Linked DNA regions of Marinoscillum sp. 108. Each later gene encodes a partner of the first gene's protein in a complex. Links are inferred from orthologs where the notes say so. Each region holds a gene or a part of one and is shown on either strand. Other genes may lie near its edges. The genes, in order: secA and secY.

Region 1 (4,260 bases):
ATCAAATGGATATCATCCAGCCGGGACGGGAAATACGATACAGCAAACACTATGAGCCTGCTGGCACCAATGTCAATTTCGTGGAAACCACCCCAGAGGGTATCAGGGTACGCACTTATGAGCGGGGTGTGGAAAATGAAACCTTGTCGTGTGGCACTGGCGTCACTGCCTGTGCGCTGGTGGCCGGAATGATCGATTACCAAAGTCCTGTGAAAATTGAAACAAAAGGTGGAAGCCTTACCGTTTCATTCACAAAAACGGAAGCCAAATCCTTTCAGGATATTTATCTTGCCGGACCCGCCAAAAAAGTATTTGAAGGCATCGTGGAAGTGCCTATTTGATTGAATTCCGCTTAACTTTAGACCCAATATTAAGAATATACATACATGTTAGATTTAGTCACTAAGGGATTAACGAAGGTTTTTGGAACCAAAGCCGATAAGGACATAAAAGCTGTGACTCCATACGTTGAGAAAATCAACAAGGAATTCGAGCAACTCAGGGATATTTCCGATGATGCACTCAGAGGCAGAACAGCCGAGCTGAAGAGCATTATCGCTGAAAAACTAAAGCACGTGGATGACGAACTCAAGTCATTACACGATAAAGTAGAGTCTGATCCTCAGTTGGACATACTGGAAAAAGAACAAATCTTCGAGCAGATCGACAACCTGGAATCCAAAAGGGATGAAGAATTAGAAGACATCCTTTTGGAAATCCTTCCACAAGCCTTTGGGGTGGTGAAAGAGACCGCTCGGAGGCTGACAGAGAACAAACAACTGGTGGTGACCGCCACCATGATGGATAAAGAACTGGCGGCCAATAAAGAGCACATCAAGATAGATGGAGACAAAGCCATCTGGGCCAATAAATGGAAAGCCGCAGGCACAGACGTGGAGTGGAACATGATTCACTACAATGTGCAGCTGATTGGTGGTATTGTATTGCATCAGGGCAAAGTAGCCGAAATGGCCACTGGTGAGGGCAAGACCCTTGTGGCTACCCTTCCCGCCTACCTCAACGCCCTGGCAGGTCGTGGAGTGCATGTGGTAACCGTGAATGACTACCTGGCCAAGCGAGATGCGGAGTGGAATGCGCCACTTTTCCAGTTTCATGGCTTGAAAATTGACTGCATCGACAGACATCAGCCTAACTCTCCTGAGCGTAGACAGGCCTACCAGGCAGACATCATCTACGGTACAAATAACGAATTTGGCTTTGACTATCTCCGTGACAACATGGCCCGCAGCCCCGAGGAGCTGGTGCAGGGTAAGCATCATTTTGCCATGGTGGATGAAGTGGATTCTGTCCTGATCGATGAGGCAAGAACCCCATTGATCATTTCGGGTCCCATCCCTAAAGGAGACGAACACGAGTTCTATGAACTAAAGCCGCGGATCAATAAGCTCGTAGAAGCTCAAAAGAAACTGGTATCTGAGTATTTCAATCAGGCCAAAAAACTCATCAAAGAAGGCAAAGAATCGGAAGGTGGATTGCCACTTTTCAGAGCCTACAGAGGATTGCCCAAGTACAAGCCGTTGATCAAATTCCTCAGCGAAACCGGTATCAGGGCCATTCTTCAGAAAACAGAAAACTTCTACCTTCAGGACAATCAGAAAATGATGCCCGAGGCGGATGAGCCTTTGTACTTCACCATTGATGAGAAGCACAATAGCATAGACCTTACTGAAAACGGAATCGACCTGATCACCGGATCAGGTGAGGACCCTACTTTCTTCATTCTACCGGACATTGGAGATGAAGTAGCCAAGCTGGAAAATGATACCGAGCTGGATGAGAGCGAAAAGCTGAAGCGCAAAGAGGTGGTCATACAGGACTACAGCATCAAAGCACAGCGTATACACAGTATCAATCAGCTTCTGAGGGCTTACTGTCTATACGAAAAAGATACCGAATACATCGTGGTTGATGGCAAGGTGAAGATCGTGGATGAGCAGACTGGTCGTGTAATGGATGGCCGCCGGTATTCTGACGGGCTCCACATGGCCATAGAGGCCAAGGAAAACGTGAAGGTGGAAGACGCCACCCAGACCTACGCCACCATTACTCTGCAAAATTACTTCAGGATGTACCACAAGCTGGCTGGTATGACCGGTACAGCGGAAACTGAGGCCGGAGAGCTTTGGGACATCTACAAGCTGGACGTAATTGTGATCCCTACCAACAGACCGATTGTCCGCGATGACCGGAATGATAAGGTTTATAAGTCTATCCGTGAGAAGTTCAATGCCGTGGTAGACGAAATAGTGGAGCTGAGAGGAATGGGCCGACCGATACTGGTAGGTACCACATCCGTGGAAATTTCCGAAGTACTCAGCCGGATGCTCAAGATCAAAAACATTGATCATCAGGTACTTAACGCCAAGCAGCACGCACGCGAGGCAGACATTGTGGCGGAAGCAGGAAAGCCCGGAACGGTAACCATTGCTACCAACATGGCCGGTAGAGGTACGGACATTAAGCTTACCCCGGAAGCCAAAGCTGCAGGTGGACTGGCCATTATCGGTACAGAGAGACATGAGTCTCGCCGTGTGGACAGGCAATTGCGTGGTAGAGCTGGCCGACAGGGTGATCCCGGATCTTCCCAGTTTTACGTCAGTCTGGAAGACAACCTCATGCGTTTATTTATGAGTGACAGAGTGGCTAAAATCATGGACCGGTTAGGCTTGCAGGAAGGCGAAGTGATTCAGCACAGCATGATCACCAAGTCCATCGAGCGGGCGCAAAAAAAGGTGGAGGAAAACAACTTTGCCACCAGAAAGCGACTGCTGGAATATGATGATGTAATGAACTCTCAGCGTGAGGTCATTTATAAGCGCAGAAAAAATGCACTCTATGGTGAGCGACTGGAGCTCGATATCAACAACATGCTCTTCGATACCTGTGAGGATATCGCACTCAATGCTAAAGCCGACAACAACCTGGATGGATTAAAACTCAATGCCATCAGTGTATTGGGACTGGACTTTCACATCACACAGGAAGAGCTCACCAAGTACATGGAGCATGAGCTGACCGATAAACTTTACACAGCAGCCAAAGAGCACTACAAGAATAAAAATGCTTTCACTGCCTCGAGGGCCTTCCCACTGCTGAAGCAGATCCACAAGGAAAAGGGAGCTACCGTTCAGAACATTCTCGTGCCTTTCTCCGACGGAAAAAAACAGATAGGTGTCACTGCGCATCTGGAAAAATCTGTGGAGACCGAAGGCGTGGAGATGATCCGGGCCATGGAAAAAATGATTACCCTGGCCATCATTGATCAGACCTGGAAGGAGCACCTGAGAGAAATGGACGATCTGAAACAGTCGGTTCAAAATGCCGTCTACGAGCAGAAAGACCCATTGATCATTTACAAGTTTGAAGGCTTCGAGCTTTTCAAATCGTTTCTTGGAAAAGTAAATGAAGAGTGTACTTCCTTCCTGATGAAGGCGCAGATTCCGATTCAAGACCCTAATCAGGTGCAGGAAGCGAGAGATCAGCGTGCCACCCGCAACTACAAGGAGTCCAAAGAAGAAAGCGGATCGCTGCTCAACAGAGGACAGGCCAACCGACCACCAGCAGAGAAGGTGGAACCGGCCAAATCCGTGAAAATAGCGGGACGAAATGACCGGGTCACTGTACAATATGGAGATGGCTCGGTAAAAAAGGACGTCAAATACAAAACAGTAGAAGAAGATCTAAAAAACAACAAATGCATACTCATCGAGTCGTAATCGGTCTGTTGTTGATAGGCCTCGTCGGGTGTAAAACTTCCTCTGTTCCCTCATCGTCAGAGGAAGTGTACAAAGAAGATCTGGCCTATCTGCGCCCTTCGCTCAGTGAAGAAATAGCTGAAGTACCCGAACCGGAAACACCCAAGCTCAACAATACCTTGCCTACCGGGCATCTGAAAACCGAGCTGGACAGTGTGAATCAAATCATTATCAACAATAATCGCGCTCAGCGCTACGTGGATGGGTACACCATCCAGATATATACTGGAAACGACCGGGAGGCGGCTACAGAGGCCATGAACAAGGCCATGTCCATCGATCCGCAATTGGACCCGCAAATACAGTACTACCAGCCCAGTTACAAGGTAAAGGCCGGTCAATACATCAACAGGCTGGAAGCCCATGAAGTCTTCGAAAGACTCAAAGTCGAATTTCCCCTTGCATTGCTCATCCCAGAAAGAATCCGTGTAGACTATGACTGAGACCATTGCCAAAATCAAATCCCTTTCCGAAGCGTACTTTT
Region 2 (3,156 bases), on another replicon or contig:
TGTTTAAAACCACAGTACCTCACGAAGCTATTGGTAAATTCGGTGGCGGTTTGGTATTACTTAAGCCTGCAGCTCCTGGTACAGGAGTAATTGCTGGTGGTGCGATGCGTGCTGTTTTGGAGAGTGCTGGGATCCATGATGTATTGGCTAAGTCCAAAGGGTCATCTAACCCACACAACGTGGTAAAGGCTACATTTGATGCCTTGAACAGGATGAGAGATCCTTATGCAGTAGCAAAACAAAGAGGAGTTACGTTAGATAAAGTCTTTAACGGTTAAGAAAATGGCTAAAGTAATAATTACACAGACCAGAAGTATTGTGAAGCGTCCACAACGTCAGAAGAGGACTATCCAGGCTTTGGGTTTAGGCAAAATCAACAGAAGTGTAGAGAAGGAATTGACTCCACAGATTTCTGGTATGATAAATAAGGTTCAGCATTTAATCGAAGTAAAAGAGCTTTAAGATGAAATTAGAATCACTTAAGCCTGCTAGTGGGGCTACTAAAAATAGAAAGAAGATTGCAAGGGGCCAGGGTTCTGGAAAAGGTGGTACTGCTACCAGGGGTCACAAAGGAGCTCAATCTCGTTCGGGTTATTCTCGAAAAATCGGTTTTGAAGGTGGTCAGATGCCACTTCAAAGACGAGTGCCTAAGTTTGGCTTTAAGAATAACAACAAGATCGTAATGAAGCCGCTCAATCTGGATGATTTGCAGGCACTTAGTGAAGCAAAGAAGTTGACCGAGATCACTCCTGAAATACTTAGAGAGAACGGATTGGCTCAAAAGAGCGATAAAATTAAAGTGTTGGGAAGAGGTGAGTTGAAAGCTAAATTGACGGTTAAGGCCCATAAGTTTTCCAAAACAGCTCAAGAAGCTATTGAGAAGGCCGGTGGTACTGCATCTGTAGAAAAATAATAGATGAAGAAGTTTATACAGACGATAAAGAACATTTTTTCCATTGAGGAACTGCGGATTAGAATTCTGAATACTATTGGATTCTTAATTATTTTCCGATTAGGATCTTTTGTGGTTCTTCCTGGTGTGGACCCTGCTCAACTTACTGGTGATGCAGGTGGTATTTTTGGACTCTTAAACACCTTCCTTGGAGGAGCTTTTAGTAGAGCTTCAGTTTTCGGATTGGGTATTATGCCATACATTTCTGCATCCATCGTGTTGCAGCTGATGACTGTGGCTGTTCCTTATTTCCAGAAACTTCAAAAAGAGGGAGATAGTGGACGTAAGAAGATCAGTCAAATTACCAGAGTCCTTACCATATTTATCTGTCTGGCACAATCTATCGGATATTTAACAGCAACTATTCCTTCTGAAGCGATTGTTTTAGAGAATCAGTTTTTGTTTCAAATCTCTTCAATGGTGATTCTTACAGCCGGTACAATTTTTTGTATGTGGTTGGGTGAAAAAATCACCGACAAAGGTATCGGTAATGGTATTTCCATGCTGATCATGATAGGTATTATATCAAGACTTCCTGCATCTCTATGGTATGAGGTGGTAGAAGTAAAAGGATTGCCAGGAGCACTGCTTTCTATCTTAGAATTGGTTGCGTTATTCCTGGTAGTAATGGCTACAGTGGCACTTGTGCAGGCAACCAGAAGGATTCCTGTTCAGTATGCCAAGCAAGTGGTGGGGAACAAGGTATACGGCGGACAGCGTCAGTATATTCCTTTGAAGGTGAACTCATCAGGAGTTATGCCAATCATTTTCGCTCAGTCTCTGATGTTTTTGCCAGCTCTTTTGGCAGGTATATGGAGTCAGGATAGCGACATTGCACAGTACATTGGTACTACTTTCTCAGATATTCAATCCTGGCAATACAACCTGTTGTTTGCCACTTTGATCATATTGTTTACATTCTTCTACACAGCTATTACGATTAATCCTAATCAGATAGCCGATGACATGAAGAGAAACGGAGGTTTTGTTCCGGGTATTAAGCCAGGTAAACAGACTTCAGACTTTATAGATAATGTATTGACCCGTATCACTTTGCCGGGTTCAGTATTCCTTGCAGTGATCGCTATCTTGCCGGCTTTTGCCATGATGGCAGGTGTGAGCACTACTTTTGCTCAATTTTATGGAGGTACCTCCCTGTTGATTATGGTAGGGGTGATCCTTGATACTTTGCAGCAAATAGAGAGCTATCTCTTGATGAGACATTACGAAGGAATGATGAAGTCAGGTAGAGTGAAAGGACGAACTCAAAATACGGCAGTAGCATAATGGCAAAGCAATCATCCATAGAGCAGGACGGTACTATTGTTGAGGCATTATCAAATGCAATGTTTAGAGTAGAGCTTGAAAATGGCCATCAATTGATCGCACATATTTCAGGTAAGATGAGAATGAACTATATCAAGATTTTACCCGGAGACAAGGTGAAGCTTGAGATGTCACCATACGATTTGACTAAAGGAAGAATAGTATATCGCTATAAATAGAAATTATGAAAGTTAAAGCATCCATAAAGAAGCGTAGCGTTGATTGCAAAGTGATCCGAAGAAAAGGAAAGCTTTACGTGATCAATAAGAAGAACCCTAAGTTTAAACAAAGACAAGGATAAGAAATGGCTAGAATTGCAGGAGTTGATATACCCGACAATAAAAGAGGTGAGATTGCTCTTACCTATATTTTTGGAATCGGAAAGAGTTCGGCACAAGGTATTTTGGCCGAGGCTGGTGTAGATCCAAACAAGAAAGTTCAGGATTGGAACGATGATGAGTCAGGTGCCATCAGAACGATCATTGCTGAAAATTTCAAAGTGGAGGGTGTATTGAAATCAGAAGTGCAGCTTAACATTAAGCGCTTGTTGGATATTGGATGCTACCGTGGACTTAGGCATAGAAAAGGTCTTCCTGTGAGGGGTCAAAAGACTAAAAACAATGCCCGAACAAGAAAAGGTAAACGTAAAACTGTAGCTAACAAGAAGAAGGCTGTTAAGTAATCAATAGACATGGCTCAGAAAAGAAAAGATAAGGCAAAAAAGAGAGTAGTAGCAGTAGATGCATTGGGTCAGGCCCACATCCAGGCTACTTTTAACAACATCATTATTTCTTTGACCAACGGTCAGGGACAAGTGATCTCTTGGGCTTCGGCCGGTAAAATGGGTTTTAAAGGTTCTAAGAAGAACACTCCATATG

Evidence for each region.
Region 2: the proteins of secA (region 1) and secY are in contact, whole or in part, in a crystal structure (PDB 3DIN), measured with the Thermotoga maritima proteins. The link is inferred for Marinoscillum sp. 108 from one-to-one orthologs. Residues at the interface, in WP_004082002.1 of Thermotoga maritima: Glu261, Ala262, Arg263, Lys300, Ala301, Arg302, Thr303, Ile304, Ile305, Leu323, Tyr324, Asp325, Pro326, Val329, Ser330, Tyr333, Ile336, Lys340, Phe345, Val349, Glu363, Phe364, Tyr374, Ser375, Gly376, Gly377, Glu393, Ile395, Thr482, Ser483; in WP_004081795.1 of Thermotoga maritima: Glu108, Gly109, Glu110, Glu111, Ala236, Glu237, Arg238, Arg239, Ile240, Thr241, Ile242, Gln243, Tyr244, Ala245, Arg246, Arg247, Val248, Thr249, Gly250, Arg251, Arg252, Val253, Tyr254, Gly256, Ala257, Ser258, Thr259, Tyr260, Leu261, Pro262.

The regions. Positions count from the first base shown.
Region 1 is NZ_LR734808.1:3,520,412-3,524,671, reverse strand. What follows is about bases 1-3,937. They hold secA (preprotein translocase subunit SecA), read left to right. Parts: upstream 1-386; coding sequence 387-3,737; downstream 3,738-3,937. Other genes in these bases: GV030_RS14325 (SPOR domain-containing protein), read left to right, coding at 3,716-3,937; dapF (diaminopimelate epimerase), read left to right, coding at 1-341. Outside these bases: more of GV030_RS14325, read left to right, coding at 3,938-4,219; GV030_RS14320 (M20 family metallopeptidase), read left to right, coding at 4,212-4,260. UniProt on the Escherichia coli protein: Required for protein export, interacts with the SecYEG preprotein conducting channel.
Region 2 is NZ_LR734817.1:633,286-636,441, reverse strand. Bases 245-3,077 are described here. They hold secY (preprotein translocase subunit SecY), read left to right. Parts: upstream 245-916; coding sequence 917-2,239; downstream 2,240-3,077. Other genes in these bases: rpsK (30S ribosomal protein S11), read left to right, coding at 2,970-3,077; rpsM (30S ribosomal protein S13), read left to right, coding at 2,583-2,960; rpmJ (50S ribosomal protein L36), read left to right, coding at 2,463-2,579; infA (translation initiation factor IF-1), read left to right, coding at 2,239-2,457; rplO (50S ribosomal protein L15), read left to right, coding at 464-913. Also shown: more of rpsE, read left to right, coding at 1-244; more of rpsK, read left to right, coding at 3,078-3,156. UniProt on the Escherichia coli protein: The central subunit of the protein translocation channel SecYEG. Consists of two halves formed by TMs 1-5 and 6-10.